4 regions of the Agrobacterium sp. SORGH_AS 787 genome follow, and region 1 is predicted to be linked to each of the others. Evidence: predicted binding sites of a transcription regulator. Region 1 holds the regulator's gene; each other region holds the start of a gene.
The links. Region 1 encodes LexA, which represses DNA repair genes until DNA is damaged. Its sites were predicted from a motif close to TGTTCNNNNTGTGTTCNG; they were not measured.
Positions count from the first base shown of each region.

Region 1 (7,181 bases):
ACGCAGTGACGGCGAATTGATGGGTGCCGTTCCAGGCTATCTGAAAAACCACAGCCGCGGCGAATATGTCTTCGACCAGGGTTGGGCCGACGCTTTTGAACGGGCGGGCGGACGCTATTATCCGAAGCTCCAATGCTCCGTTCCCTTCACACCGGCAACCGGTCCACGCCTGTTGACGACCGGATTGGACGCGGCAGCCTTGCAGCAGGTTCTCGCCTCTGGTCTCCAGCAGGTGACAGAGAAGCTCGGCATCTCTTCGGCACATGTGACATTTGCAAATGAAGACGAGATCGAAACACTGGAGGATGAAGGTTTTCTGCATCGCACCGATCAGCAGTTTCATTTCATCAATGAAGGCTATCGCGATCATACCGATTTCCTCGACGCCCTGTCATCGCGCAAGCGCAAGACCCTCAAGAAGGAACGGCGCGCAGCGCTGGAAAACGGCATCGAGATCGACTGGCTCACCGGCAGCGACCTGACCGAAGACATCTGGGATCAATTCTTCACCTTCTACATGGATACCGGCAGCCGCAAATGGGGCAAGCCTTACCTTACCCGCGCTTTCTATTCCCTGATCGGCGAACGCATGGCAGACGATATCCTGCTGGTGATGGCCAAGCGTGAAGGTAAATATGTTGCGGGCGCCATCAACTTCATTGGCGGCGATGCACTGTACGGCCGCCACTGGGGCTGCATCGAAGACCATCCCTTCCTGCATTTCGAAGTCTGCTACCATCAGGCGATCGACTTCGCGCTTTCCAAGGGCTTGAAGCGCGTGGAGGCAGGCGCTCAGGGCGAGCATAAGCTGGCACGCGGCTACACGCCGGTGACCACCCATTCCGCCCACTACATTGCCCATCCCGGTCTTCGCCACGCCATCGCCGATTATCTGGAGCGGGAGCGCAGCGAAGTCGAACAGATCAACGACTATCTTGAAGATCACAGCCCGTTTCGCAAAAGCGAACGGCAGGAAGACGACGACTAAAGAGTTTTGAGGGAGCAGCCCGTGACAGCCTACGATGACAATAACATCTTCGCAAAAATCCTCCGGGGTGAAATCCCGTGCGTCAAGGTCTACGAAGACGACCATACACTCGCCTTCATGGACGTGATGCCCCAAGCCCCGGGTCACCTGCTGGTGATCCCGAAGACCGGCTCGCGCAATATTCTCGATGCCGATCCTGAGGTGCTGACAAAGACGATCCCCGTCGTTCAAAAACTCGCCGTCGCCACCAAGGACGCCTTCGATGCGGACGGCGTCTACATCGCGCAGTTCAACGAACCCGCCGCAGGCCAGACGGTCTTCCACCTGCACTTCCACGTCGTACCGCGCAAGGATGGAGAACCTCTGAAGCCTCACAGCGGCGCGATGGCCGATATAGAGGTACTCAAGGCTCACGCCGAAAAGATCAAGAAGGCACTTTAACGCGCCGCTACCCTCCACCGGTGGGTGGAGAGCAAAGTAAAGCAACACCCCAAAAGAAAAACCCGCCGAGGCCATCGGCGGGTTTTCTATTAATGGGTTCTCCGAAAGAACCCTCCTGTCATCTCGTAGCCAAATCAGCCGCGAAGAATGGAACGGCCAGCGTAAGCAGCCTGCGGACCCAGCATCTCTTCGATGCGGATCAGCTGATTATACTTTGCCAGACGGTCGGAGCGCGACAGCGAGCCGGTCTTGATCTGACCGCAGTTGGTGGCGACCGCGAGATCGGCAATCGTGGAGTCTTCCGTTTCACCCGAACGGTGAGACATGACCGCCGTGTAGCGGGCCTTGTGCGCTGTCTCGACAGCGTCGAGCGTCTCGGTCAGAGAACCGATCTGGTTGACCTTGACGAGGATGGAGTTGGCAACGCCCATCTTGATGCCGTCGCGCAGGCGCGCGGAGTTGGTGACGAAGAGGTCGTCGCCGACGAGCTGTACCTTGGAGCCGATCTTGTCGGTCAGGTACTTCCAGCCTTCCCAATCGTCTTCGGCCATGCCGTCTTCAATGGAGATGATCGGGTATTTGCCAGCGAGTTCTGCAAGGTAATCAGCCATGGCTTCCGGCTCGAGCGTACGGCCCTCGCCTTCCATCTCGTATTTGCCGTTCTTGAAGAACTCGGTCGACGCGCAGTCGAGAGCAAGGCCAACGTCGTCGCCCGGCTTGTAGCCAGCCTTTTCAACCGACTTCATGATGAAGTCCAGCGCTTCCGGCGCGCTCTTCAGGCCTGGCGCGAAACCGCCTTCATCACCCACATTGGTGTTGTGGCCCTGGGCTGCCAGTTCCTTTTTCAGAACATGGAAGATTTCCGCACCGATGCGCACCGCGTCACGGATGCTTTCCGCGCCGACCGGCATGATCATGAATTCCTGGAAGTCGATCGGGTTGTCGGCATGCGCGCCGCCATTGATGATGTTCATCATCGGAACGGGCAGCAGGTGGGCGTTCGGGCCGCCGACGTAGCGATAAAGCGGCAGGCCGGTCGTTTCGGCGGCAGCCTTGGCAACAGCCAGCGATACGCCGAGGATGGCGTTTGCGCCGAGGCGAGACTTGTTCGGCGTACCATCGAGCGCGATCAGCGTCTGGTCGATGTGGATCTGGCTTTCGGCATCGAAGCCACCAAGCGCATCGAAGATTTCGGTGTTGACGGCCTCGACGGCCTTTTCAACGCCCTTGCCGCCATAGCGTTGTCCGCCATCGCGCAGCTCGACTGCCTCGTGAGCGCCGGTGGATGCGCCAGATGGAACGGCGGCGCGACCGAAGGAGCCGTCTTCGAGGTACACATCGACCTCGACCGTGGGATTGCCACGGCTATCGAGGATTTCGCGTGCGATGATGTCGGTAATGGCTGTCATGGTCTCTCCCTTGGGACTGGAACAGATGAATTTCAGTCGCTTGTCTTAGAGCGCATCGGCAAAACTGTGAAGCCGTTTTCAGGCCGGATCGCGGATAAAGGTGACTGAAACGAGTCGGATGTCATTGCCGCTTCGCTGTAGACGAAGCGGAAGAATTTACAATGACGACGCCCCACATCAGGCGTCGCACCATAGATAAAAATTGGTTAGGCCAAAATCAGGCGGCCTTGGCGATAGCATCAAACGCCAGAAGCTTCTCCAGAAGCTTCGGCATGTCCTTCAGATGGACCATATTCGGACCATCGGACGGCGCATTGTCAGGGTCTTCATGGGTCTCGACAAACAGACCTGCAATGCCAACGGCAACCGCCGCACGCGACAATGTCTCAACGAATTCGCGCTGACCACCGGTCGACCCGCCCTGCCCGCCTGGCTGCTGCACGGAATGCGTCGCATCGAAAACCACCGGCGCGCCGAGCGAGGCCATGATCGGCAGCGAGCGCATATCGGAGACAAGCGTGTTGTAGCCGAAAGACGCACCGCGTTCGCAGAGAAGAACGTTCGGATTGCCGCTCTCATTCAACTTCGCCAGCACATTCTTCATATCCCAGGGCGCCAGGAACTGCCCCTTCTTCACATTGATCACGCGACCGGTCTTCGCGGCTGCGATGAGAAGATCGGTCTGGCGGCTAAGGAAGGCCGGGATTTGCAGAACATCGACGGTTTCGGCGACAATGGTGCATTGCTCTTCGGTATGGATATCCGTCAGTACCGGAAACCCGAATTCCTTCTTGAGATCGGCAAAGATCTCCATGGCCTTGCCGAGACCGATGCCGCGCTTGCCGGAGAGCGATGTGCGATTGGCCTTGTCGAAGGATGACTTATAGACAAGCCCGATGCCGAGCTTGCCACAAAGCTCATGGAGCGTGCCGGCAATCATGAAGGCGTGGTCGCGGCTCTCCATCTGGCACGGGCCGGCAATCAGCGAAAACCGTTCCGTGTTGGAAAAGGCGACAGCACCTTTGCCCTCGCCGGCGACCACTTTCAAATTGTTCTTCACAGTCATCTCATTCCTCACGACACATGCGCCGGACATCGCCGGCAACCGCTTAACTTGCGATGTTGCACAGGCATTATCAGCAAGTGCGCCACGTGTCACGGGATGAGGGAAGCTGCGGCCGGAGCACCGACCGCTGCCTTTTAGCCGGCATTCGCCCTCCGGACGACATCGGGATTGGCCTCTGAAAATTGCACGAACGGCCCGACCGCGCGCACGGCGTCGGAAAATCCAGCACTTCCCTTCAGCCCTTCCAATTCTTCAGGCTTGAAACCTTGCGCCAGCAACATGCGATAGACGTTCTCGCTGTTCTCACCACCGGAGGAAACCCAAGCCGGTAGCGATGCCTCCCAGGCCTTCTTCTCACGCTGGTTTCGGTCGGCAACGATGGCGAGCTTGATCAGTCCGCCGATCGGAATGGGAATACCGTTCACAGCTATATCGGGGACGAAGCTCGCCGGATGAACGCCACCAAGCGCGTGGTTCTTCAGAATCCTTGCACAGTTGTTGTCGCGCGTCGGCTCCTTGTTTTGCGAAACACGCTTCTGATTGAGCTGAACGATGAGCTTGCAGTTGGCCATCGTCGTGTTCAGGAGCAGCCGGTCATACTCCTTCCGCTTCAAGGCTTCCGGTGAATTGGGGTCGAGTGTCTGGCAACCGGCCAGCGCAATCAGCATTCCGATAAGGGTGAACCTAATGAGCTTCATAAAAATGTCCTTGCCCCAAGAAAAGACGCTACGAAGCAGCGCCGTGGAGCCCTGATGATTTTGTTGATAATGCTTCGAATGGCTTGGCCTTCATCCCACAGGATGACCGGATCGGATGATCCTCGAAGCAGCTCGTAGATACCCGTAAAAATGAGATCATCAACCTGGAGACGAAAAAGATACGCGACACCGTAAAGAAGCTATAAACTTCTACCATTGCGCGGATGACAGGACCGCGAATTGATCAGACGGAAACGTTTGCGGAATTTTAAGGGATTGCAGAACACATATGGAACATATAGTGTTCGTTCTGTATTTGTTTCACGAATCTTCGCCACGCATTCCAAGGGTTTTCTTCATGCTCACGCGCAAACAGCAGGAACTGCTTCTTTTCATTCATGAGCGAATGAAAGAGTCCGGCGTGCCCCCATCTTTCGATGAGATGAAAGATGCCCTCGATCTCGCCTCGAAGTCTGGTATTCACCGCCTGATCACTGCGTTGGAGGAGCGTGGCTTCATCCGCCGCCTGCCGAACCGGGCAAGAGCGCTGGAGGTCATCAAGCTTCCCGAAGCCTATTCCGCACCCTCACAGAAGCCGCCGCGCGGTTTCTCGCCAAGCGTGATAGAGGGTAGCCTCGGGAAAGCCAAACCGCAGGAGCCTGCCCCGGCCCAGAAGCCCGCAAACGATCAGAGCTCGTCCGCTGTCACCGTCCCTGTGATGGGACGCATCGCCGCCGGTGTGCCGATCTCCGCCATCCAGAACAACACCCACGATGTCGCCGTACCCGTCGATATGCTCGGTACGGGGGAGCACTACGCGCTCGAGGTCAAGGGCGACTCGATGATCGAGGCTGGCATTTTCGATGGCGATACCGTCATCATCCGCAACGGCAGCACCGCCAACCCCGGCGATATCATCGTTGCACTCGTAGACGACGAGGAAGCCACCTTGAAGCGCTTCCGTCGCAAGGGCGCTTCCATCGCTTTGGAGGCTGCAAACCCCGCTTATGAAACCCGCATCTTTGGACCTGATCGGGTCAAGATTCAGGGCAAGCTGGTCGGTCTCATTCGTCGCTATCATTGAGCGATAGCGAGCGGCGTTGGCGTTGCTCCCATCGCTTTCGAGGGGCAAGAACATCCCGAGTTGAACGTTAGAGGCAGGCGATTGGCCTGCCTTTAGGGTGATGATAGGCCTTTAACGTTTACTTTGGGTCATTCGCGGGCTCGGCCAGAGGATTCCTGTGTCAAGGTCTTATGGGTGGCCGGTTCAGTCCCGACCATGACCCGGAAAGGTTTTCGGGCCTTTGTCAGCAGTCGGAAGGCGGAATTGGACTGCCTGTTTATAGAGGCGCCCACATCTATGGTTTCAGCCTAAGGACGCCGCAGCATGTGACGCGTGACATCATCGCCCCTCCTCAGTCCTGCCGGTCGATTCTCGATCCTGATCATACTGTCGCAGCGTCGGGAAATCCGGCAACCAGGCTTCACGGCGGATCGTCCAAAGCTCGTAGGTCGGCTCGAACTGATCTGGTGAATCCAGAGAACCGATATTCACCTCGATTTCGTCGTCGCTTTTCCCAAAGACGGGCGAGCCGCAATTGGGGCAGAAGAAGCGGCCATTATAGCTGTGCGTTTCCCCTTCGATTGTCACGGCATCCTCAGGAAAGATCGCTGATGCGTGGAAGAGCGCGCCGTGATGTTTGCGGCAATCCATACAGTGACAAAGGCCGACACGGTAGGGCTTACCCACCATCGAAAGCCTCACCTTACCACAGGCACAACCGCCAGATTTGACGTCCATCTCGAACACTCCATTCACTTCATGTCTGCTCATCAAACCATGACGAGCGAATGAAGTTCATTCTGCTTCTGTCTCCAGACGCGTGAGAGCGGCGAACACATCAAATCATATGATATCTGACATGACAGACTAGGCCTGTATGTCCTCCCGCTCATGCGTTACGACCTTTGCAAGCACTTACGCTTTGGCCAATTGCCTGCGATACGAGCCGCCTTATCACCAAGAGGAGACAACATGTACGATCTCTACATCGCCAATAAGAACTACTCCTCCTGGTCGCTCCGGCCTTGGGTTCTAATGCGGACATTGAGCATCCCTTTCAATGAGCGCCTCGTCCCCTTCAACGATCCCGATCCAAAGAACAGCTTCATGCACTTCACCCCCTCCGGCAAGGTGCCCTGCCTGGTGGATGGCGATGTCACCGTCTGGGACTCGCTTGCAATCGTGGAATATCTCGCCGAACGGCATGATGGTGTTTGGGCTGAGGATGCCAAGGCGCGGGCCTGGTCGCGCTCTGCCGCCGCCGAGATGCATTCCGGCTTCCAATCCCTGCGCAATCTGCACCCGATGAGCGTAGGCTTGCGCATCCGGCCAGTCCCCGCAAGCGACGCGCTCCGCAAGGATATAGCGCGCATCGACACGCTCTGGCAGCAGGTGCTGGACACTTTTGGCGGACCGTTTCTGACCGGTGTCAATTTCACCGCCTTTGACGCCTTCTTCTGCCCCGTTGCCTTTCGCTTCCAGACTTACGGCACCGCACTGTCGCCAGCAGCGGAGG
Region 1 covers NZ_JAUTBG010000002.1:2,564,472-2,571,652, forward strand. Annotated here, with positions in the region: gene QE435_RS21675 (GNAT family N-acetyltransferase) at 1-988, shown strand, start outside; gene QE435_RS21680 (HIT family protein) at 1,010-1,429, shown strand; gene eno (phosphopyruvate hydratase) at 1,564-2,838, opposite strand; gene kdsA (3-deoxy-8-phosphooctulonate synthase) at 3,056-3,904, opposite strand; gene QE435_RS21695 (hypothetical protein) at 4,039-4,602, opposite strand; gene lexA (transcriptional repressor LexA) at 4,961-5,686, shown strand; gene QE435_RS21705 (GFA family protein) at 6,005-6,403, opposite strand; gene QE435_RS21710 (glutathione S-transferase family protein) at 6,638-7,181, shown strand, end outside.

Region 2 (7,181 bases), on a different contig from region 1:
GGCGCTCGAAGGTGAATTTGACAGCGGCGGCGTTGAAGGGCTCGCCGTCGTGGAACTTGACGTTCTGGCGGAGCTTGAAGCGGATGCGCTTGCCCCCATCCAGTTCCTCCCAGGATTCAGCGAGGCCTGGGACCAGCTTCAAATCCGGGCCGCGATAGGTCAGACCGTCAAAGATGTTGGTGGCAACCGCTGCCCACTGAACCAGAAAGGTGTCGATCGGGTCCCAGCTGCCCGGGTCCTGCGGGCTGGAAATGGTCATTTTGCCGGCGGCAAAAGCGGGTGATGCCACGAATGCTACGCTGGCCAAGGCCAGCGACGTCATGGCAGCGGATATTCCCCTTTTGATTAGTCTCATCTTCTGTTTCCTCTTCAGATGGTGTGAGTGTTGGTTCGGTCAGGCACTTTGGGCGATGAAGTGACCAGGATTGATTTCGCGATGGGTAAGGATCGGTGGTTCGTCGCCGACGCGGCGCACCGGATTGGGTATCTCGCCTTCGATCATGGCGATGCGGCGCTCTATGGTCGGGTCGGCGACCGGCACGGCAGAAAGCAATCGACGGGTGTAGTCATGCGTCGGTGTCTCGAACACTTGGCGACGGCTTCCCATCTCCATGATCTGACCGAGATAGAGCACGGCCACGCGGTGGCTCATCTTCTCGACCACGGCCATGTCATGACTGATGAAGAGGTAGGCGAGGCCACGTTCGGCCTGCAGATCCATGAAGAGATTGATGATCTGGGCTTGAATGGAAACGTCGAGCGCTGACAGTGCCTCGTCGGCAATGATCAGCTTTGGATCGGATGCGAGCGCACGGGCGATACAGACACGTTGTCGCTGACCGCCTGAAAACTCGTGGGGATAGCGTGAGGCGTGTTCGGACGTTAATCCAACGCGCTCCAGCAGTTCATCCACACGTCGCTTCACCGCCTTGTTATCATTGATCAATCCATGCGTGTTGATGGGTTCGGCAATCGAGAAGCCGACTGTCTTGCGTGGGTCGAGCGAGGCGAATGGATCCTGGAAGATGTACTGCACTTCCTGGCGCATCCGGAAGCGCTCGGAGGCGGACATCTGCGAAAAGCTGCGGCCGTTGAATGAGATCTCGCCAGAGACGGCGTTTTGCAATTGCTGGATGGTCCGTCCGATGGTGGACTTGCCGGAACCGGATTCACCAACCAGTGCCAGCGTTTCCCCAGCATGAATGTCGAAGCTCACCTTCTGGACTGCACTCAGACGATGGGTCGTCTTGCCGAACAGGTTCTTGCGGATGTCGAAACGCACGAAGAGATCTTTGACGGAGAGAAGCGGCTTTTGATCGTATTTTGCCGTGTCCTGAACACGCTCTTCACCGACGGTGACGGGTTCGCCATTCTGCAATACAGTCAGCGGCAAGCGTTTGGGATAGTCTTCGCCTTCCATGCTGCCAAGGCGGGGAACAGCGGAGAGGAGCGCGCGCGTATAAGGGTGCTTAGGATGGGCAAAGACATCTTTGACCGGACCTTCCTCGACCTTCTTGCCCTTCCACATCACCACGACATCATCGGCCATCTCTGCCACCACGCCCATGTCGTGGGTGATGAAGACCATGCCCATGCCGAGTTTCTTTTGCAGGTCTCGCATGATGTTGAGAATCTGGGCCTGAATGGTGACATCCAGCGCGGTCGTCGGCTCGTCGGCAATCAGCAGCTTCGGGCGGCAGGCAAGCGCCATGGCGATCATCACGCGCTGGCGCATGCCCCCGGAGAGCTGGTGGGGATAGCGCTTTACCAATTCGGCCGCATCCGGCAGACGCACCATGTCGAGCAGCGACTGGGCTTGCGCCATTGCCTCCTGCTTGCTGAGCTTCTCATGCAAGATCAGCACTTCGCAAATCTGGTCGCCAATCGTGAAGACCGGATTTAGTGACGTCATCGGCTCCTGGAAGATCATGGCGATCTCCTTGCCGCGGATCGACCGCATCTCCTTCTGAGATGTCTTCAACAGATCCTTGTTTTCGAACAGGATTTTCCCGGTCGGATAGGTCGCTCCCATCATGTCGGCTAAACGCATCGTCGAAAGTGACGTGACCGATTTGCCCGATCCCGATTCACCGACGACTGCGACCGTCCGACCCGCTTTCACTATAAACGACAGATCGTCCACGACTCGGTTTTCACCAAACTCAACGCTCAGACCTTCGACGGAGAGGAGCGGTGTCTTGTCGTCCATAAGGGCAATATCCTTTGCAATGGTCATGTCAGCGCCCTTGCTGCAAGGACCGTGCCAGTGTCGCCAAGGTCAAGGACGTGAGGACCGTCCTTGCCGGTCGCAGGGGCGCTGAAATTGGTCGAAAGGTCGCGTTTGAAGCCGATGAGCAGCATCGTACTGGTTCCTCCACAATACAAATCGACGCTAACAAAGGCGAACAATCCTGTCCATCGTGTTGAACAATTTTTGCATATTGCCCTACAAATAGTCACATGCTTTCGCTTTGGGCGAGAGAGTTGCGCAGGACGTACACCCCGCAGCGCGGCATCTTCGTGGAATTAACCCGCATGCTGGCTCGGCCATATTCCTGGGCTTAAGGCATCTCGACAGGTTGCTGCCGGGCGCGCAGAGAGGACCGAAATTCGGTTGTCTGACGGGGAGTAGTGTGGGAGAGTCGATAGCCAGCAGGTTAAATGGTGAGACCCTCACAACTTGAGCTGACACCTAAACGCGCGAGTCGCTGTTGATGGGCTCGCCTGCGGAAAGCTGCGAAAACCAGGTCGCATAAACGGTGTTCTTGACGAGGTGCCGATTAAGATCGGGCTCCCCATCATCCCACCACACCTTTCCCCTCTCGCCAAGAGCGATCTTGGCGTCGTCAACCCGCGCACGCGCCAGCGCCAACTTCGCCTGATCACCCTTCGCTTGCCGAACAGCGCGCCTCGCAGCCATCAATTCCTTGACCAATCGCGCCTTGGTCTCCTTGTCCAGAGCGGGATCGCTTTTGCGCCAGAGGCGTCCGCGGACCACAAAATACCGACCGTCTGGTGTTTCAGGATAGGAGGTTGGCTTTGCGCGGCCGCTCACAACAACGAACCCTGCGCCGGCTCGATGTCTTGATGAATTTCAATGTCTCCGCGCTTGTTCAACTCGGTTTGGGCGCTGAACCGCACATCGCCATCCCGGTCGTGAAGATATCCAGCCAATGCCTCGGTGGTCAGGCGAGCCCATGCTTTCCCGCGGTCTGGACCTGCAGGCACGCGCGGCAGCAATCCTGGCTCGGCACTCCACGCCAGTAGCTCTTCGAGCGAGGCAGCGTTCAGCATATCGCGCAGGTGATGGGCGGTGACGTAGGCATCCGGCATGGCCCGGTGTGCAGGCAGCCCGATCTCATGGACAAGTCCCTCCGGCATCCGCTGATAGCGCAACATCTGGTTGGAAAACCGTGGCAGCTCAGGCCAAACCCGTAGCGCAGATTTCCACGTGCAGATCCAGGGCAACCCTCCCGTAAATCTGGCGGTACAATATCGCTGTTCGAAGGCCGCACGGTGAGCTGCCAACGCTACCAAGCCGCCCTCAGGACGCAAAACGCTCGGCGCCACGTCTCTCCAGAAAGGTGCGTCCGCGACCTGCTCGTCGAGAATGTGGTGGATGGCCATGGTGTCAGCCGTTATGGGACGACCGGGATTGACGAAGAGGGCGCCACGCTCGTCCGTCAGCGCCCAACGTCCGTCATCGGCCAGGGCCACATCCTGCCAGCCGATCTCGCAAACGTCATTTGCACCGTTACCGGCGGTCTCTAGATCAATCACGCGTATGCGCTGCGCTGCCGCCTTTAGGTCGTCTCTACTGTCTCTCATCGATTATAAATCGAAGCCGAGCTGAGGTTGTTCCCCATCGTCTGAGTTGCCCTCGTTGGTCAGAGAGGAAAGCGTGACGCCGAGCAGGCGGACCGACCGCTTAAAAGGATAGACGGTTGCGAGCAGTCCTGCGGCGGCTTCCAGGATAGCGTTCCCGTTGGCGAACGGGACAGCGTTGCTTCTACTGCGGGTCGCCTGCGTGAAGTCTGAGTACTTGATCTTCACGGTCACAGTCTTCCCGCTGAAACCCTTGGCCTGACAGTAGCTCCAGACCTTCTCGGCAAGCGGTCTCAGCTCGTCGGTGGCAAGATCGAGGTCTTCAATATCCTGCATGAAAGTATCTTCAGCGCCGACCGATTTTCGGACGCGGTCGGGTCGAACCCTGCGCTCGTCGATACCACGCGCGATCCCATAGAAATACGGCCCTGACTTACCGAAATGCTGTGTGAGAAATTCGAGCGTCTGTGCCTTGAGATCGGCGCCGGTCTCGATCCCCAATCTGCGCATCTTCTCGGCGGTTGCAGGTCCGACGCCGTGAAACTTCTTGACGGCCAATCCCTCGACGAAGGCCGGCCCGCGCTTGGGCGTGATCACTGCCTGACCGTTGGGCTTGTTGAGGTCCGACGCCATCTTGGCGAGAAACTTGTTGTAGGAAATCCCGGCGGATGCGTTGAGGCCAGTCACCATCTTGATCTTCTCGCGGATTTCGAGCGCAATCTCGGTCGCGATCGGCATGTCCTTCAAGTTCTCGGTCACATCCAGATAGGCCTCATCGAGCGAAAGCGGCTCGATCAATGGCGTATACTCGGCAAATATCTCCCGGATTTGCTGAGAGACGGCGCGGTAGACCTCGAACCGGGGTCTGACGAAGATGAGGTCGGGGCACTTTCGTGCTGCGGTCACGGAGGGCATGGCGGAATGTACGCCAAAGGCGCGCGCTTCGTAGCTCGCTGCTGCCACAACGCCACGCGCCGCAGCGCCGCCAACGGCGAGAGGCTTGCCACGAAGCTCGGGATTGTCACGCTGCTCGACGGACGCGTAGAATGCATCCATGTCCACATGAATGATTTTTCGAAGCGGCGAGGGGTCGATGAAGCTCATGGAGGCCGGGGATGCAGTTTCGAACAAAAGTAGAACATAGCATGTGCGATCGCGTGCGCCAATATGTTGACGCCAGAAGTTTGTCGAGCCGATGAAACCAGCGCGCCTATGAAGAGTTTGATCTCCTCAAAAGGTTTGAGGAGATCCATTATGGCCGACAACGCCACCAGTACCATTCGCGCGACATTCGATACCCGTGAGGCTGCCGACCTTGCCGTCGAACACTTGGTGCAGCAGCACGGTATTGCTCGCCCGGACATCATCCAGTCCGCTTCCGACGAAAACACCACGGGAACGGAATCGTCCCGCGGGGATGTGAAGCGCGCCGACGCTCCCCACGAGGGTGAGATCGAAGTGTCTGTTGATATCGCAGCCGACCAGCTGCAGGCCGTTCAGCGCAGTTTTGGTGACGCCGGTGCGATCCGGGTTTCAGGCCGCTGAAGCGAGGCGATAAGCTTAGGCGGCAAGCCATGGGTTCTTGAAGAAGAGCTTGCCGCCTTAGGACAATAACCACGTTGATGATCCTGTGATGTGCATGTATTTGATCCGGCAACGTCAGGGATCAAAATGCAGACCTTTTCCAGATTGCCGCCACTTGAAGCGCTGGTTGTTTTCGAAGCGGCATCGCGTCTCGGAAGCTTTTCCCGTGCAGGCATCGAACTCGGCCTGACCCAGAGCGCGGTCAGCCGCCAGATCGGTAAGCTGGAAGCATTTATTGGCTCGAAACTGTTCGAACGTGTACCGACAGGCGTGCGGTTGACGACAGTGGGCGAGAATTATTCCATCGACGTCTCTCGACTGATCCTCGATATCGCAAGTGTCACGGATGGTGTTCGCTCATGGACAGGCGCCAGCCAGATCACGATTGCCTGTTCCAGAGGGATCGCCGATCAGTGGTTTATGCCGCGCCTCAAGAAACTGAAGAACGATATTACAGGTCTTGAACTCAGACTGCGCGTCACCGACGACGTCGCACATTTGCGGCTCGACGAGTTCGATCTTGCGATTTTCTACCGCAAAGAAAGACCGATCGGCGTTTGGCTCTCTGAACTTGGTCAGGAAGAGGTCGTGCCGGTTTCGGGCGCTGGCGCGGTGACGCTGGAAGAGCAAAAGGCGCCGGTACTCATTTCCATTGAAGACTCTATGCGAGAGTGGCAGGATTGGGGAGATTGGTGGCGATCATCAAAGATGTCCCCGCCCCAGGATGCCGTGCACTGGAAGCTCGGGGATTACGGTCTATGTGTCGCCGCTGCCTCCCAGAGTCTCGGCACCACGCTGGGCTGGACATGGCTTATCCGCGATCAATTGGACAGTGGTATTCTCGTTCCGGTGCATAGCCACACGATGCGATCCGAAGGACGATTTTATCTTATGCGGCCTGCCGATCGGCATCAGCGAAAAATCGTGCGCGAAGTGGCGGACTGGTTGATTGCAAACAACAAGCAAACCGCGCGCTGATCTTCGTTAAGCTTGCGCAACACGAGTTCTACGCCGCCGATCCAGCATGAAGCGTGCGTAACCGATCAAAGTGAATATCAGCCAGGCCACCTGTGAAATCAGGGAGCCAAGATTGAAATTCCATATCAGCGAGTAGATCAGGAGAACGCCGCCGAGGATGTTGAGAATGGTGTAGCGGCCGTCTTCAACGTTCAGAACGCGCAATTGCAGCAGGGCATATGCGATGAGATAGAAAATTGCTCCTGCAAGGCCAACAATATCCGCAAGCCCCATTTATACGCACTCCGTATCCGCCTAGTATGGTCGCATCGACCGCCGGTTCACTCCGGCGCCGCCCGTTTACTCCGCTTCGCAAACAAGCGGATACGCTTTGATTTCATGACCCCATGCGCAAAAATCATACCCTCGGTTATGGCTGCGTCTCTAGTGCCGAACCGCCGAGTACGATAGGCCAAACCCGAGAGCCGTCCCATGAACGGCGATGATAAAAACAGGGAACTGTACCATGACTCACCCCCCTTCTTCCTTTTCTCTCGACCGGCGTAGCTTCCTGATCGGCGCTGCCGGTCTGACGGCGCTTTCTGCTGGTTTCATCACGCAGGCCAGCGCACAAGACGCTCAAACTCCGAAGAAAGGGGGCGTGCTGAAACTTGGTATTGGCGGCGGTAGCACGACAGACAATCTCGATCCGCGCATCTTGAAGGACTGGGTTCCCGTCAATCAGGCCTTCATGATTATGAATGGCCTTGTTGAGATCGACGCCAACAATCACGCGGTTCCAGAACTGCTCGAAA
Region 2 covers NZ_JAUTBG010000001.1:1,863,645-1,870,825, forward strand. Annotated here, with positions in the region: gene QE435_RS08210 (ABC transporter substrate-binding protein) at 1-355, opposite strand, end outside; gene QE435_RS08215 (ABC transporter ATP-binding protein) at 395-2,236, opposite strand; gene QE435_RS08220 (hypothetical protein) at 2,233-2,361, opposite strand; gene QE435_RS08225 (hypothetical protein) at 2,693-3,055, opposite strand; gene QE435_RS08230 (DNA polymerase III subunit epsilon) at 3,052-3,828, opposite strand; gene dinB (DNA polymerase IV) at 3,832-4,929, opposite strand; gene QE435_RS08240 (hypothetical protein) at 5,080-5,370, shown strand; gene QE435_RS08245 (LysR substrate-binding domain-containing protein) at 5,497-6,387, shown strand; gene QE435_RS08250 (cyclic nucleotide-binding protein) at 6,394-6,660, opposite strand; gene QE435_RS08255 (ABC transporter substrate-binding protein) at 6,893-7,181, shown strand, end outside.
Region 2: a site for LexA is predicted at 4,949-4,966, ahead of dinB (DNA polymerase IV). Genes of this name have one in related genera too.

Region 3 (7,181 bases), on a different contig from region 1:
CTTTCCCATCGGGGGCATCGTGAAACGCAGTTTCGATGTTTCCTCGGCACTGCTCGCACTTCTTGTCCTCAGCCCGATCTTTCTCATGATCGTGGTCTTGGTCAAACTATCCGACAAGGGACCTGCTTTTTACGGCCACCGCCGTATCGGCCATAATGGCCGCACGTTTCATTGCCTGAAATTCCGCACGATGGTCGTGAACGGAGATGAGGTGCTGAAACAATATCTTGCTACCGATCCGCAGGCTGCGGAGGAATGGCGCCAAACGAGAAAACTGAAGAACGATCCGCGTGTGACAGCGGTTGGCAGCGTTCTTCGCAAGCTGAGCCTTGATGAACTGCCACAGCTCATCAACATCATTCGTGGTGAAATGAGTGTTGTCGGTCCTCGTCCTGTCGTGGACGAAGAGCTCAACTATTATGAAAGTGCCGCGCGCTACTATCTCAGCACGCGTCCTGGTCTTACCGGTCTCTGGCAGATCAGCGGTCGAAACGACGTCTCCTACAAGGAGCGCGTGGATTACGACACGCAATATGTTCAGAACTGGTCAATGATGAAAGACATTTCCATCATCATGAAAACCGTGCCCGCTGTCTGCATGTCCCGCGGCAGCTATTGAAGCCAGAATAGACACTCGGCGTGAACGCAGGACCTCCCACCTGTGCCATGCCTTGCGGCTGCGACCGGACTTGCACCGGTCGCGCATTCACTTTTCAAGGCATCAACATGGAGTTTTACATGGTTGGCATTGCCGACGAACCTCTCCCTAAAACATGGCGTAAACGTACCGCTTTGGCTGTCGCCGCAGCCCTGCTGCTCATCACTCCGCTGAGCGCTCTCGCACAGGATGGCCAGTATCGACTTGGAACCGCTGACAAGCTTCGTATCCGCGTTGCGGAGTGGCAGCCGGCAGACGGCACCATCCGTAACTGGGATGTGATCAACGGCGATTACTCCGTCGGTCCGTCCGGTACGTTGTCACTTCCGTTCATTGGTCAGTTGAATGTCGCCGGAAAGACTGCGGGCGAGGTGGGAGAGGCGATTGGCGCAGAGCTTCAAAGCAAGTTTGCCCTGCGCAACCTTCCGTCGGCTTCCGTCGAAGTTGCCCAGTTCCGACCGGTCTTCCTGACAGGTGACGTGCAAACGCCGGGCGAATATCCCTATGCGCCCAACATGACGGTTTTGAAGGCGGTCAGCCTCGCAGGTGGTCTGCGCCGTTCCGATGCGGGGCAACGTTTTGCGCGTGACTTTATCAATGCCCGTGGTGACGCTGCCGTCTATGACGACCAGCGCGGCCGTCTTCTGGCACGTCAGGCGCGTTTGATTGCCGAGGTGAGCGGCGAGCAGGAGATCAAGAAGACGCCTGAAATGGAAAAGGTCGTCAATATCGACGCGCTCCTGGAAAGCGAAAGCGCGCTGATGAAGTCTCGCACCGAGCGCTATACGCTTCAGTTGAAGGCGTTGAAGGATTTGCGCGAACTGCTGGATGCGGAAGTGGAATCTCTGCGTAAGAAGGCAGAGAGCCAGCAACGGCAGTTGCAATTGGCCAATGAAGACCGCGAGAAGGTCAATCGCTTGAACGAGCAGGGCCTTGCACTCGCTCAGCGCCGCATCTCCGCAGAAGAACGCGCAGCCGAGGTGGAGGCCACGCTTCTCGATATCGATACCAATGCGCTTCGCGCCAAGCAGGATATCAACAAGGCGGTCCAGGATGAGATCAACCTGCGAAACGATTGGGACGCGCAGCGATCGAAGGAGTTGCAGGATACGCAGGCCGAATTGCAGAAGCTGAACCTTCAGCTTTCCACCAGTCGAGAGCTCATGTCGGAGGCCCTGGCGCAATCCGCTGAAGCTCTGCGTTTCGATCCGTCCGGCAAATCTGCCTCGATTTCCTATGTCATTGTGCGTGAAGACAAGGGAAAATCGAAGGAAATTAAGGTTGACGAAACCACGGCTCTTGAGCCTGGCGACGTTATCAAGGTTTCCTCGGAAGTGCTGATGCAGTGAGGCGGCGATGCGGATTGCGAAATCGGCACTGATCGATCCCGATAGAAACGGACTTTACGGAACGGCGGCGGTGGCGCTGTCCTTCTTCGTCTTCGCCTATTCGTCGAAGTTCGGCCAAGTCTCGATCCTTGCCTATTACGCCGTCTGGCTGCCTCTGGTCGTGGTCGATTATCGTCGTGTCCTTGGCAATTATGCTCGCTATTTCTGGATTTTCGCCTTCGGCATTCTGGCGATACTGTCGAGCTTCTGGTCGGATGCCATGTCCGTCAGCCTGCGCGCCTCCATTCAGTACATGACGCATATCGTTTGCGCGCTGATTGCCATGCGTGTCATCTCTATCCGCACACTGACACGCGGCGCGTTAATCGGCATCACTCTCGTGCTCGTCTACTCGCTGCTCTTCGGCACCTATCTTTTCGATGCGCTGGATGGCACGACCAGCTTCGTCGGCGCCTTCTCCTCGAAGAACCAGCTGGGTTTCTATGCCTCGCTTGGCGTTCTCTTTGCCGCAGCCTCGGTGCTCGTGCTGCGTCAAAGAGGCGTATGGTTGCTGATCGCAGGCGTTGCCGGCCTCATCTCTGCCTACAGCCTGCTTGCATCCCAATCGGCGACATCCGCGATCACTACCGCCGCCGTCGTTGTCATGATGGCGGGTCTGTTACCGCTCTGGGCCTTGTCGCCTGGCAATAGGAAAATGCTGTTTTTTGCAGCCGTTGGCCTCGGTGGCCTGTTTGTCGTGGCCGCGCTGCAGTTCGGTCTCTTCGACGCAATTCTTGGCGTGTTCGGCAAGGATACGACGTTGACGGGACGCACCTATCTTTGGCAGCAGGGTATCGAGGCGGCCAAGCGTGCCCCCATTTTCGGTGTCGGCTATCAGGGCTTCTGGGTGCCAGGGTTTTCCGATGCCGAAAGGTTGTGGGACGATTTCTTCATTACCGGTCGTAGCGGCTTCCATTTCCACAACACCTATATCGAAGTGGTGGTGGAGAACGGCTTCGTCGGTCTCATTCTGCTGGCGATCCTGCTCTACGGCACGCTGTTGGGCCACTTGCGCTCGATTTTGATGCGCAATCAGGATCCCCAGGCGCTGATCCTGTTTTCGCTCTGCGCTCTTTTTGTCGTCCGCTCCTTTGTCGAGATCGATATTATCTTCCCATACCAGATCGGCTCTTTCCTGCTGTTTTATGCGGCTGGCAAACTCAGCCTGCCGCGGCGCACCTCTGTGGTCACATCGCCCTTCATGGCCGGTCTCTCGGTACGGCCATTGGCGGGAGGATAGAGCGTTTCAATTTAACAAGGAAACGCTCTAAAGAATCTTCTCACCCCTCCACAGGAGTCCGGCGGAGTCGTGTTGACTCTTTTGTGAATATAGAACAAAAAGTGAACATTAGTTTTTTAGCGTGGAATGCTCTGAGAAGTTTCGTGTCATGCAGAAGCGCGCAGAACAGCTTGTCGTGGAGGAATTGCGAGAAAGGCTGGAGAGGATCACCCAAGGTCCTGCCAGACAGCAGGAGACTCTGCCCTTCAATATTCCTGCCATCGATGAGCGGCTTCCCGGTCAAGGCTTGAAGCTTGGCAGCTTGCATGAGGTGAGCGGTGGTGGAAACGGGGCCGTGGATGGTGCAGCATCAGCGCTCTTTTGTGCGGGCATCGCGGCCCGGTTAAAGGGCAAGATCCTGTGGTGTGTGACCCGTCCCGATCTCTTCATGCCAGCCCTCACGCAGGCAGGGCTTTCGCATAACCGGCTGATCATCGTCGAGTGTCGTGATGAAAAGGGCGTGCTGGACTGTTTTGAGGAAGGGCTGCGCTGCAACGGCTTTGGCGCCGTGATCGGTGAAGTGTCGAAGCTGCCGATGAACATGTCGCGGCGGCTGCAGCTGACGGCGGAAGCTTCCGGCGTGGCAGCCATTGCTCTTCGCCGCTGGCGCCATGTGAGTGGTGTTGGCGATTTCGGCCAACCAACCGCAGCCGTCACCCGGTGGCGCATTTCCATGCGTCCGTCCACACCGTTGCCGGTGCGCGGGGTAGGGCGATCCCGCTGGCTTGTGGAATTGCTGCGTGTCCGGGGCGGCGAACCTTTTGAACTGGAAGTGGAAGCCTGTGATGCAGAGGGTCGTCTCGCTATACCTGCCGACATGGCAGACGGATCGATACCGCAGGATGCTTGGGGACGCAGCGCCACCGGTTGAAACACCCGTGGTGATGATTGCGCGCCAGGGAAGCCGCCGGCTCGTGGCTGCTCTTAATAGCGCCGCGATGAAAGCGGGCTTGCGCCCTGGCATGCCAGCCAGCAAGGCGCAGGCCATTCTGCCGGGCCTTGTTGTCGAAGACTTGAAGCCGGAGGATGATGCAAAAGCCCTTGAGGATCTGGCCTTCTGGTTTTTGCGCATCTACGCCCCCATCGTTGCACCGGACGCGCCCGATGGGCTGGTGCTCGATACGACCGGAGCCGATCACCTGCATGGTAATGAAAGGCTGATGCTGACAGGCATGATCAATCGCCTGCATGCGCTGGGTTTTACGGCGCGTGCGGCAATCGCCGAAAGCTGGGGCGCTGCCCACGCGCTAGCCCGCTTCGGGCGCGAGGCCGTCACCATTTTACCTGAAGGTAGCGTGAGGGAGGCTCTCGCGCCGCTGCCGCTTGCCGCCTTGCGACTGGATGCCCATCTGGTCAATGAGCTGAAGGTCCTTGGCTTTCGCCGTATTGGAGAACTGGCAGCCGCGCCGCGCGCGCCGATCACCTTGCGGTTTGGCCCCGAAGTGGGGCGCAGGCTGGATCAGGCTCACGGTGTCCTGTCGGAACCGATAGAGCCAGTCCGCGTAGCAGAACTGGTGACGGTGCGGCGCTTCTTTCCCGAACCGATTGGTGCTGCAGAAACCATTGCAAAATACACTCGAAAGCTTGTGTCCGACCTCTGTCTGGATCTGGAGAAGCGGGGTTTAGGTGCGCGTCGCGTCGATCTGGTTTTCCATCGGGTGGACAGTGGAGTGCAGGCGATCCGGGCTGGAACCTCCAAACCTGCACGCGATAGCAAGCAATTGTCCCGCCTTCTGACTGACCGTATCGAGACGATCGATCCGGGTTTTGGTATCGAGAAGATGACGCTGACGGCAACCCATGCCGAGCCGCTTCTTGCCGGACAAGCACGTTCCATTCTTCTGGAAGAGGCAGGAGGCGATATTGGTGAGGCTGTCGATATCATCCTCAACCGTGGCCACAAGGTCTATCGCTATGCCGCCGTTCAAAGCGATGTACCGGAGCGCTCCGTTGAGAAAATTCCAGCCGAGGCTACGGATGCGCCCGGCTGGCCGGAACATTGGCCGCGACCGGTGAGGCTTCTGTTCAGGCCGGAGCCGATCCAGACAGTGGCACTGCTTCCCGATCATCCTCCCCGAAGCTTCACATGGCGCGGGGTGCGTCACATCGTCAAGCGGGCCGACGGGCCGGAGCGCGTCTTTGGCGAATGGTGGAAGCGCGATCGAGAACTCTCGGCGGTGCGCGATTATTTCCGCGTGGAAAATGAGAGCGGTGAGCGTTTCTGGATCTTCCGTTCCGGCGATGGCGAGCACACAGAGACTGGCACCTTGGACTGGTTCATGCATGGATTTTTCGCATGAGTGCGGGTGTTCGTTACGCCGAGCTGCAGGTGACCTCGCATTTTTCCTTTCTGCGTGGCGCCAGTTCCTGCGAGGAACTTTTCGCTCAGGCTAAAGCGCTCGGCATAGAGGCACTGGGCATTGTCGATCGCAACAGCCTCGCGGCCATTCCCCGGGCGCATAAAATCGCCGAGGAGCTTGGGCTTCGGCTGGTGGTCGGCTGCAGGCTGGATTTGGTGCAGGATGTCTCCGTGCTGGTCTATCCCACGAACAGAGAGGCCTATGGTCGGCTATGCCGTCTGCTGACATTCGGGAAGAAAGGCGGCAAGGCTGGCAAGTGCTCGCTCACATGGAGCGATCTGGTTGCCTATGGCGAAGGGCTGATCGTGGTTCTCCTGCCGGATGAGACGGATGAAGGCCTTTCCAGCCATCTGCGCCGGATAAAGACGGATTTCGGTCATCGCGCCTATGTGGCGATGAGCCTGCGCCGCCGGCCAAATGACGCGCTGCGTCTTTATGAACTGTCGCAGATGGCAGCGCGCGCCGGTGTGGCAACGGTCGTCACCAATGATGTTCTTTTTCATGAGCCCGGTCGTCGCATGTTGCAGGATGTCGTCACCTGCATTCGCCACAACTGCACGATCGACGATGCCGGCTTCAGGCGCGAGCGTCATGCGGATCGCTATCTGAAGCCGCCGGAGGAAATGTACCGGCTTTTTTCTGCCTATCCGGATGCGTTGGAAAACACACTGAAGATCGTGAAGAAGTGCCGGTTTTCCCTCTCGGAACTGGAATATCAATATCCGGACGAGCGACAAGTCCCGGGAATGACGGCACAGGAAGCGCTGGAAAAATTCGTATGGGACGAAGCGCCGAAGCGCTATCCCGATGGTGTGCCGGAGAAGGTGGAGCAGACGCTGCGGCACGAATTGGCCATCATCGCCAAAAAGAAATATGCCCCCTATTTCCTGACGGTCAATAAAATCGTCCGGCAAGCGCGTGAGATGAAAATCCTCTGTCAGGGACGGGGATCCGCGGCCAATTCGGCGGTCTGCTATGTTCTCGGCATCACGGCCATCGATCCGGATGAGAGCGACCTTCTGTTCGAACGCTTCGTCTCCGAGGACCGCGACGAGCCGCCGGATATCGATGTCGATTTCGAGCACCAGCGGCGCGAGGAGATCATTCAGTGGATTTACGATCATTACGGGTTCGATAAGGCGGCCCTCTGCTCCGTGGTCACTTGTTATCGCGGCAAGGGGGCCATTCGGGACGTGGGCAAGGTGCTTGGCCTTCCCGAAGACCTGACAAAGCTCATGTCCTCGCAGATCTGGTGGTGGACGGAAGGCACGGGCGAGAAGCATGCCAATGAATTGAACATCAATCTGGAGGATCGGCGCGTCAGGCTTGCCTTCGATCTCGCACGCCAATTGATCGGAACGCCCCGCCATTACAGCCAGCATCCCGGCGGTTTCGTTTTGACCCATGACCGGCTAGACGAACTCGTTCCCATTCTTCCAGCATCCATGAAGGACAGGCGGATCATCGAATGGGACAAGGACGATATCGAGATCGTC
Region 3 covers NZ_JAUTBG010000001.1:1,663,482-1,670,662, forward strand. Annotated here, with positions in the region: gene QE435_RS07335 (sugar transferase) at 1-619, shown strand, start outside; gene QE435_RS07340 (polysaccharide biosynthesis/export family protein) at 739-2,007, shown strand; gene QE435_RS07345 (O-antigen ligase) at 2,015-3,286, shown strand; gene QE435_RS07350 (ImuA family protein) at 3,435-4,196, shown strand; gene QE435_RS07355 (DUF6504 family protein) at 4,111-5,625, shown strand; gene QE435_RS07360 (error-prone DNA polymerase) at 5,622-7,181, shown strand, end outside.
Region 3: a site for LexA is predicted at 3,377-3,394, ahead of QE435_RS07350 (ImuA family protein). Genes of this name have one in related genera too.

Region 4 (7,181 bases), 1.3 Mb from region 1:
CCGCTCGCTATCTGGCAAAGAACGTGGTCGCCGCCGGTCTTGCCGAGCGTTGCACCATTCAGCTCTCCTACGCCATCGGCGTCGCACAGCCGCTGTCTGTCTATGTCGATCTGCATCAGACGGGTAAGGTCAGCGAAGACGAAGTCGAAGCCGCGATCCGCAAGGTCATGGACCTGTCGCCATCGGGCATCCGCCGTCACCTCGACCTCAACAAGCCGATCTATGCCAAGACGTCATCTTACGGCCATTTCGGCCGCAAGGCTGGCCGTGACGGTTCCTTCTCCTGGGAGAAGGTCGATCTGGTCAAGCCGCTCAAGGATGCGCTGAAGGCCGCTTGAGGTCATCGGCTCGAAACATCCCCCTCTCCTCCACTCCGGTCTTGCCATATGAGACCGTTTAGGGGATAGGGTCTGAAAACTTGAAACCCGCGCAATACCGATGAAACGGTAAGGTGCGGGTTCATCTATTTTGCTTGAGAGAGTTCACGATGACGGAAGAGCGGCGTTCACGATCGACGGAAGCGTTCTATGGCAGGCGCAAGGGCAAGCCGTTGCGTAACCAGCAGGTGGAGAGCATCGAGAGCCTTTTGCCGCTGCTGAAAGTCGATCTTGCAACACCGGCGCCGAAGCCGCTGGCCGCACTCTTCCCCGCCGATGTCAAATCCATCCGCCTGGAAATCGGTTTCGGCGGTGGCGAGCATCTGGTTCATCGCGCCGCCGAAAATTCGTCTACGGGCTTCATCGGCGTGGAGCCCTTCGTCAACTCGATGGCGAAGCTTCTTGGTGCCGTCAAAGAGCGCGAGTTGATGAATATCCGCCTCTATGACGACGACGCCACGCAGCTGCTGGATTGGCTCCCAGGTGAATGCATCGATCATATCGATCTGCTCTATCCCGACCCGTGGCCGAAGAAGAAACACTGGAAGCGCCGCTTCGTCTCTGATGTCAATCTTGCCCGCTTCCACCGCGTGCTGAAGCCCGGTGGCAAGTTCTGCTTCGCCTCCGACATCGACACCTACATCAATTGGACCCTGCAGCACTGTGCTCGCCATGGCGGCTTCGAATGGACGGCCAAGACCTCCGCCGACTGGTTGACGCCTTATGACAATTGGCCGGGGACCCGCTACGAGAACAAGGCCAAGCGCGAGGGGCGGAGTTCCGCCTATCTCACCTTCCTCAAAGTCTGATTTCAGACTTTCATGATCGCTGGTCCCGCCGCGCCGTAGGGCTTTAGCAGCTTGTCCGGTACGTCCGCATCCACGACGAGAGTGGTAATCTCGCTCAAGGCCAGAATGAGATAGGGTGAGGCGGCTCCGATCTTGTCTTCCGTCGCAACCAGGATCGTCTCGGCGCATTGGCGGGCGATCAACCTTTTGATTGCTGCCTCTTCGCGGTTCCCTGTGGTCGCGCCGGTCTCAGGGTGGATACCGGTCGCGCCGAGGAAGAACAGATCGGCGCGAATGCCGGAAATGGTTTCCGCGCTTGCCGCCCCCATCGAAACAATAGAGTGCTTGAAAAGCCGCCCCCCGATCAACTCCACCTCGACTGACGGATGATGCGCCAGTTCCACGGCGATGCTGGGACTATGGGTGATGATGGTTGCCTGTAGGGTCTGCGGCAGATGGCGGGCAAGCTGGAGATTGGTCGTGCCGCCGTCGAGGAAGACGATCTGCCCCGGCTTGATCAATCTGGCTGCGGCTCGGCCAAGCTTTTCCTTGGCGGAGGATGCCATCTGTTCGCGCGCACGATAATCGGCAACCGCCGGTGAGGATGGCAGCGCGCCACCGTGAACCCTTTGCAACAGTCCATCCTTGGCAAGTTCCCGCAGGTCTCGACGAATGGTGTCTTCGGAGACGCCTAGCTCTTCGGCGAAGCTCTTTGCGACGATCCGACCGTCCCGCTGGAGGACGTGCTGAATGAGGGTCTTTCGTTCCGATGTCAGCATGCGACTTTCGCCTTTGCACGAATTTTCTTGAATCTGCATGAAATTGCACGAAATTGCCGATATGTCCACGACCGGCCGGGTCTAGCCACAGGGAAGTTTCATGAGTATCGCGCATCGCATCAAGGTCGAGGATGTCAGAGTTCTCTCGAATGACTGGTATCTTCTGAAGAAAACCACCTTCTCTTTCCTGCGGGAGGATGGCACCTGGCAGAAGCAATCGCGGGAAACCTATGATCGCGGCAATGGCGCGACGATCCTGCTTTACGACAAGGACCGCCGCACGGTGATCCTGACGAAACAATTCCGCTATCCGGCCTTCGTCAACGGCCATGACGATCTTCTCATCGAAACCCCGGCGGGCCTTTTGGACAATGCCGAACCGGAGGCGCGCATCCGTGCAGAGACCGAGGAAGAGACGGGCTTCAAGGTGCGCGATGTTCGCCAGGTCTTCGATGCCTTCATGAGCCCGGGCTCCGTCACCGAGAGGCTGCATTTCTTCGTCGGCGAATATCAGCCGACTGACAGAACCTCAGCCGGTGGCGGAAATGAAGACGAGGGCGAGGACATTGCCGTCATGGAAGTGGGGATCGATGAGGCGATGAGCATGATCGCCTCAGGCGTCATTCGCGACGGCAAGACCATCATGCTGCTGCAATACGCCGCCCTCAACCTGTTCAAGCATGCTTGATCAGATGCGAGGGCGAGCGGAGTTCCGTTGTATTAGAGCTGCGCGTCCACATCCGCCGCTACGGGGATAGACGGCTGGGCGCCCTCCCGGGTGCAGGCCAGCGAACCGGCCACAGCGGCACGGCGAAGCGCCTTCTCGAAGTCCATTCCAGCGTCGAGGCTAGCAGCGAGATAACCGCAGAACGTATCGCCTGCACCCACCGTATCGACGGGCTCGATCTTCAGGCCCATCGACTTGAAAAGCTTGCCGTTGCGAATAGCAATGACACCGTCGGCGCCAAGCGTGACGATCATCGTCTGGCCAGTCTCCGCGTGCAGCGCGGTCAATTCCTTTTCCCGAGCGGCGGAGGACAGTCCATTCTTGCCGATCAACAGCTCGAACTCGGTCTCGTTGGCGATAACGATATTGGCGAGCTTGGAAAGGCGGGCCGCATCGGCTGTCAGGGGAGCGGTGTTGATGATCGTCGTGACACGCTTGGCTTTCGCGGCCTTTAAAGAAGCCTCGATGGCATCGGCCGGAATTTCGAATTGCAGCATTAGCGTATCGCCCTCGGCCATTTCAGAGACGGCGCGCTCGGCATCCTGCAGCGATACGGTGCCGTTGGCAGCGGGAATGACTGAGATCATGTTCTCGCCGCCCTCGCCAATCAGGATCACCGCAGTGCCCGTTGGTTCCGCAACGGTCTTCACCAGAGACAGATTCGTTCGCGCATCGCGCAGCAAGGTCAGCGCGGGAGCGGCAAAGGTGTCGTCACCAATGGCGCCTGCCATCTTCACCTCGGCACCGGCGCGACGTGCGGCCAGCGCCTGATTGGCACCCTTGCCGCCGGCGGCGGTGGAAAAGCTTTTGCCGGTGACCGTCTCGCCCGGCTTCGGCAGGCGTTCGGAGGTGGCGACGAGATCCATGTTGATGGAGCCGAAAACAGTAATCATGCGAGGCTGATCCAAAAGGCAAAGACGTTGACAGTGCCGACAGTGCTACCGCATCGAGATCGAAATCGGAAATCGATTTTGCGAGGGTGGCAATGTTCGGCTGTTTCAGCGCCGCCTATTCGTCATCCACCACGCGCAGCTTGGCGGCACCCGCGCGAGCATCGGCGATACGACGCAAATGCTCGACCTCCGAATGCGGAATGTCCTTGGTGCTTGTCGAAAAATCGAGGCTCTCGATCTTGCCGCCGCGTGCCAGAACCTTTTCCGACGAGGTCAGCATCATTTCGACATCGCGCTGCGCCTGGCCGAAATGCGTCTGGAGCTTACGGGTGCGCTCATCCAGGCGCCGCACATCGTCCATCAACAGCGCCACTTCACCCTGAATCAGGTGAGCCTGCTCCCGCATCCGCTGATCCTTCAATACCGATTGAATGACCTGAACCGACAGCATCAAAAGCGATGGGGACACGATCACCACGCGGGCGCGGTGGGCACGCTGCACCAGATATTCGAAATGCTGATGAATATCGGCGAAGATCGATTCCGACGGCACAAAGATGAAAGCGGTATCCTGCGTTTCACCAGGGATCAGATACTTCTCTGCCACATCGCGAATATGAACTTCCATGTCCCGGCGGAACTGCTGGGTCGCAGCGCGCTTGGCTTCCGGTGATTCATCCGCTTTCAACGCATTCCAGGCTTCGAGAGGAAACTTCGCATCGATCACCAGCGACGGTGCATTGTTCGGCATCTTGATCGTGCAGTCCGGTCGAAAGCCGTTCGAAAGCGTCGGTTGAAGCTGGTAGGTACCGGATGGCAGCGCATCGGCAATCAGCGCTTCCATTCGTGCTTGTCCGAAGGCACCGCGCGTCTGCTTGTTGGACAGAATGGCCTGAAGCCCTATCACATCCTTGGCGAGATCCTGAATGTTGCCCTGCGCAGCGTCGATCACCGCAAGGCGTTCCTGTAGCTTGCTGAGGTTTTCATGCGTCGAGCGGGTCTGTTCCGTCAGTGTCGTTCCAAGACGCTGCGACATGCCATCCAATCGCTCGTTCAGCGTCTGGCTCATCTCATTTTGTCGCGCGGAAAAGGCTTCGGCCATCGCGGCGATGCGGCCTTGCAGCTCTGTCTGGGTCTTAAGAAGCTCGGTCAGTTCTTCCCGCGGCTGATCCGGTGCTACCGGTTTGCGCAGAAGAAAAAGGACGGCCACGAGCCCGGAAAAGGCAAGAACGACAAGCAGCGCGCCGATCGAGATGTTGACCGTTCCGACACTGAAAGCCGTCTGACCGAGAGCATTGAGATCGATGTTCATAAGGCAATCTAGCAGAGTTATTCTGATTCGTACAAAACAAGAACATGTCCGCGGCAAAAATGAGTCGGCTATCGAGTCTCGGCGTTGAATCGACCGTATTTTTTCGTTTCCTCGGCTGATCAGATGGGTTATGGGAAGCCATGACGATCAAGCCTCTTATCATTTTGCCCGATCCGCTGCTGCGCCAGCAATCCAAGCCTGTCGAGACCGTGGATTCGGAGATCCAGCGCTTGGCAGACGACATGCTGGAAACCATGTACGACGCGCCGGGCATCGGCCTTGCCGCGATCCAGGTGGGCGTTCCGCGCCGGATGCTGGTGATAGACCTCTCGCGCGACGATGAGGAAAACAAGCCGCTCGTCTTCATCAATCCGGAAATCCTCAAAGTGTCGGACGAGGTCTCGACCTATGAAGAGGGCTGCCTCTCCATCCCCGATTATTACGCCGAAGTCGAACGCCCTGCCTCGTTGACGGTGGGATATGTGGATCGCGACGGCAAGCAGCAGACGGTCGAGGCGGATGGTCTTCTCGCCACCTGCCTGCAGCATGAGATCGACCATTTGAACGGCGTGCTCTTCATCGACCACATCTCGCGGCTGAAGCGCGACATGGTCATCAAGAAATTCACCAAGCTGGCCCGCGCCAAGGTCTGATCCGGTCGGCCGAGAGGCCGCTTGGTGTGATCAGCAGGGCAGGGGGCAACAATGGCTCTTCGCATCATCTTTATGGGAACGCCGGAGTTTTCGGTTCCCACGCTGCGCGCGCTGAAAGAAGCGGGCCATGATGTCGTGGCGGTCTATACGCAGCCGCCCCGCCCAGGCGGCCGCCGTGGACTGGATCTGCAAAAATCCCCCGTGCATCAGGCCGCAGAGCTTTTGGGCATTCCGGTTCTGACCCCGCTGAATTTCAAGACGGAGGAAGATCGTCAGCAATTTGCCGAGTTCGATGCCGATGTCGCGGTGGTCGTCGCCTATGGTCTTCTACTGCCTGAGGCCATTTTGAATGGCACACGGCTTGGCTGTTACAATGGCCATGCCTCTCTTCTGCCCCGCTGGCGCGGTGCGGCCCCCATCCAGCGCGCGATCATGGCGGGCGATGCTGAAACCGGGATGATGGTGATGAAGATGGAAAAGGGGCTGGATACCGGCCCCGTCGCTTTGACCGCCCGTGTCGCCATCGATGAGAACATGACGGCTGGCGAGCTGCATGACGCCCTGATGCTGAAGGGTGCGCGCTTGATGCGTGACGCCATGGCGAAGCTCGAGAATGATGATCTGCCGCTGACGGTGCAGTCCGAAGACGGCGTTCTCTACGCCGCCAAGATCGACAAGGCGGAAACGCGGATCGATTTCTCCCGTCCATCGCGGGATGTCCACAACCACATTCGCGGCCTTTCGCCTTTTCCCGGCGCCTGGTTCGAACTGGAGATTGGCGGCAAGCCTGAACGCGTCAAGGTATTGGCAAGCGAGCGGGCGGAAGGCATGGGGGAGGCCGGTTCCGTGCTGGATGACCAACTGACGATTGCCTGCGGCAGCGGCGCCGTGCGTCTGACAAAGCTGCAAAAGGCTGGCGGCAAGCCGATGCTGGCGGCAGACTTCCTGCGCGGAACGCCCGTTCCCGTCGGAACGAGGCTGTAGCGGATGCCGCGTTTTCGCATGACCGTTGAATATGACGGTACCCCCTATGTTGGCTGGCAGAGGCAGGACAATGGCAGGTCCGTTCAGGGTGCACTCGAAGCGGCAGTCCTGTCGCTGACGGGCGAAAAGGTCGGCATTCGTGGGGCAGGCAGAACCGATTCCGGTGTGCATGCGGTCGGTCAGGTCACCCATGTGGATCTTGTGCGCGATTGGCAGCCATATAAGCTTCGCAACGCGCTGAACGCCCATCTGGCAATGGCAGGCGATGCGGTCTCGGTGCTCGACGTGGCAGCGGTGACGGAAGATTTCGACGCCCGCTTTTCCGCCATCCGCCGCCACTATCTCTATCGCATCATTTCGCGGAAATCGCGCCTGGCGCTGGAACACAAGCGGGCGTGGTGGGTCTCGAAAGACTTGGACCATGAGAGAATGCATGCGGCCGCACAGACGCTGGTGGGACGGCATGACTTCACCACCTTCCGCTCGGTGCATTGCCAGGCCAACAGTCCCGTCCGCACGCTGGACCGTCTCGATGTCACACGCACCGGCGATCTGATCGAAATCCGCGCAACGGCACAGAGCTTCCTGCACAACCAGATCCGCTCCTTTGCCGGCACGCTGAAGCTCGCGGGTGAGGGCGCCATGACGCCCGACGACGTGCGCGCTGC
Region 4 covers NZ_JAUTBG010000002.1:1,239,666-1,246,846, forward strand. Annotated here, with positions in the region: gene metK (methionine adenosyltransferase) at 1-338, shown strand, start outside; gene QE435_RS15250 (tRNA (guanosine(46)-N(7))-methyltransferase TrmB) at 488-1,186, shown strand; gene QE435_RS15255 (DeoR/GlpR family DNA-binding transcription regulator) at 1,189-1,944, opposite strand; gene QE435_RS15260 (NUDIX domain-containing protein) at 2,045-2,632, shown strand; gene QE435_RS15265 (ribokinase) at 2,665-3,564, opposite strand; gene QE435_RS15270 (DNA recombination protein RmuC) at 3,680-4,876, opposite strand; gene def (peptide deformylase) at 5,017-5,529, shown strand; gene fmt (methionyl-tRNA formyltransferase) at 5,581-6,513, shown strand; gene truA (tRNA pseudouridine(38-40) synthase TruA) at 6,517-7,181, shown strand, end outside.
Region 4: a site for LexA is predicted at 4,904-4,921, ahead of QE435_RS15270 (DNA recombination protein RmuC). Genes of this name have one in related genera too.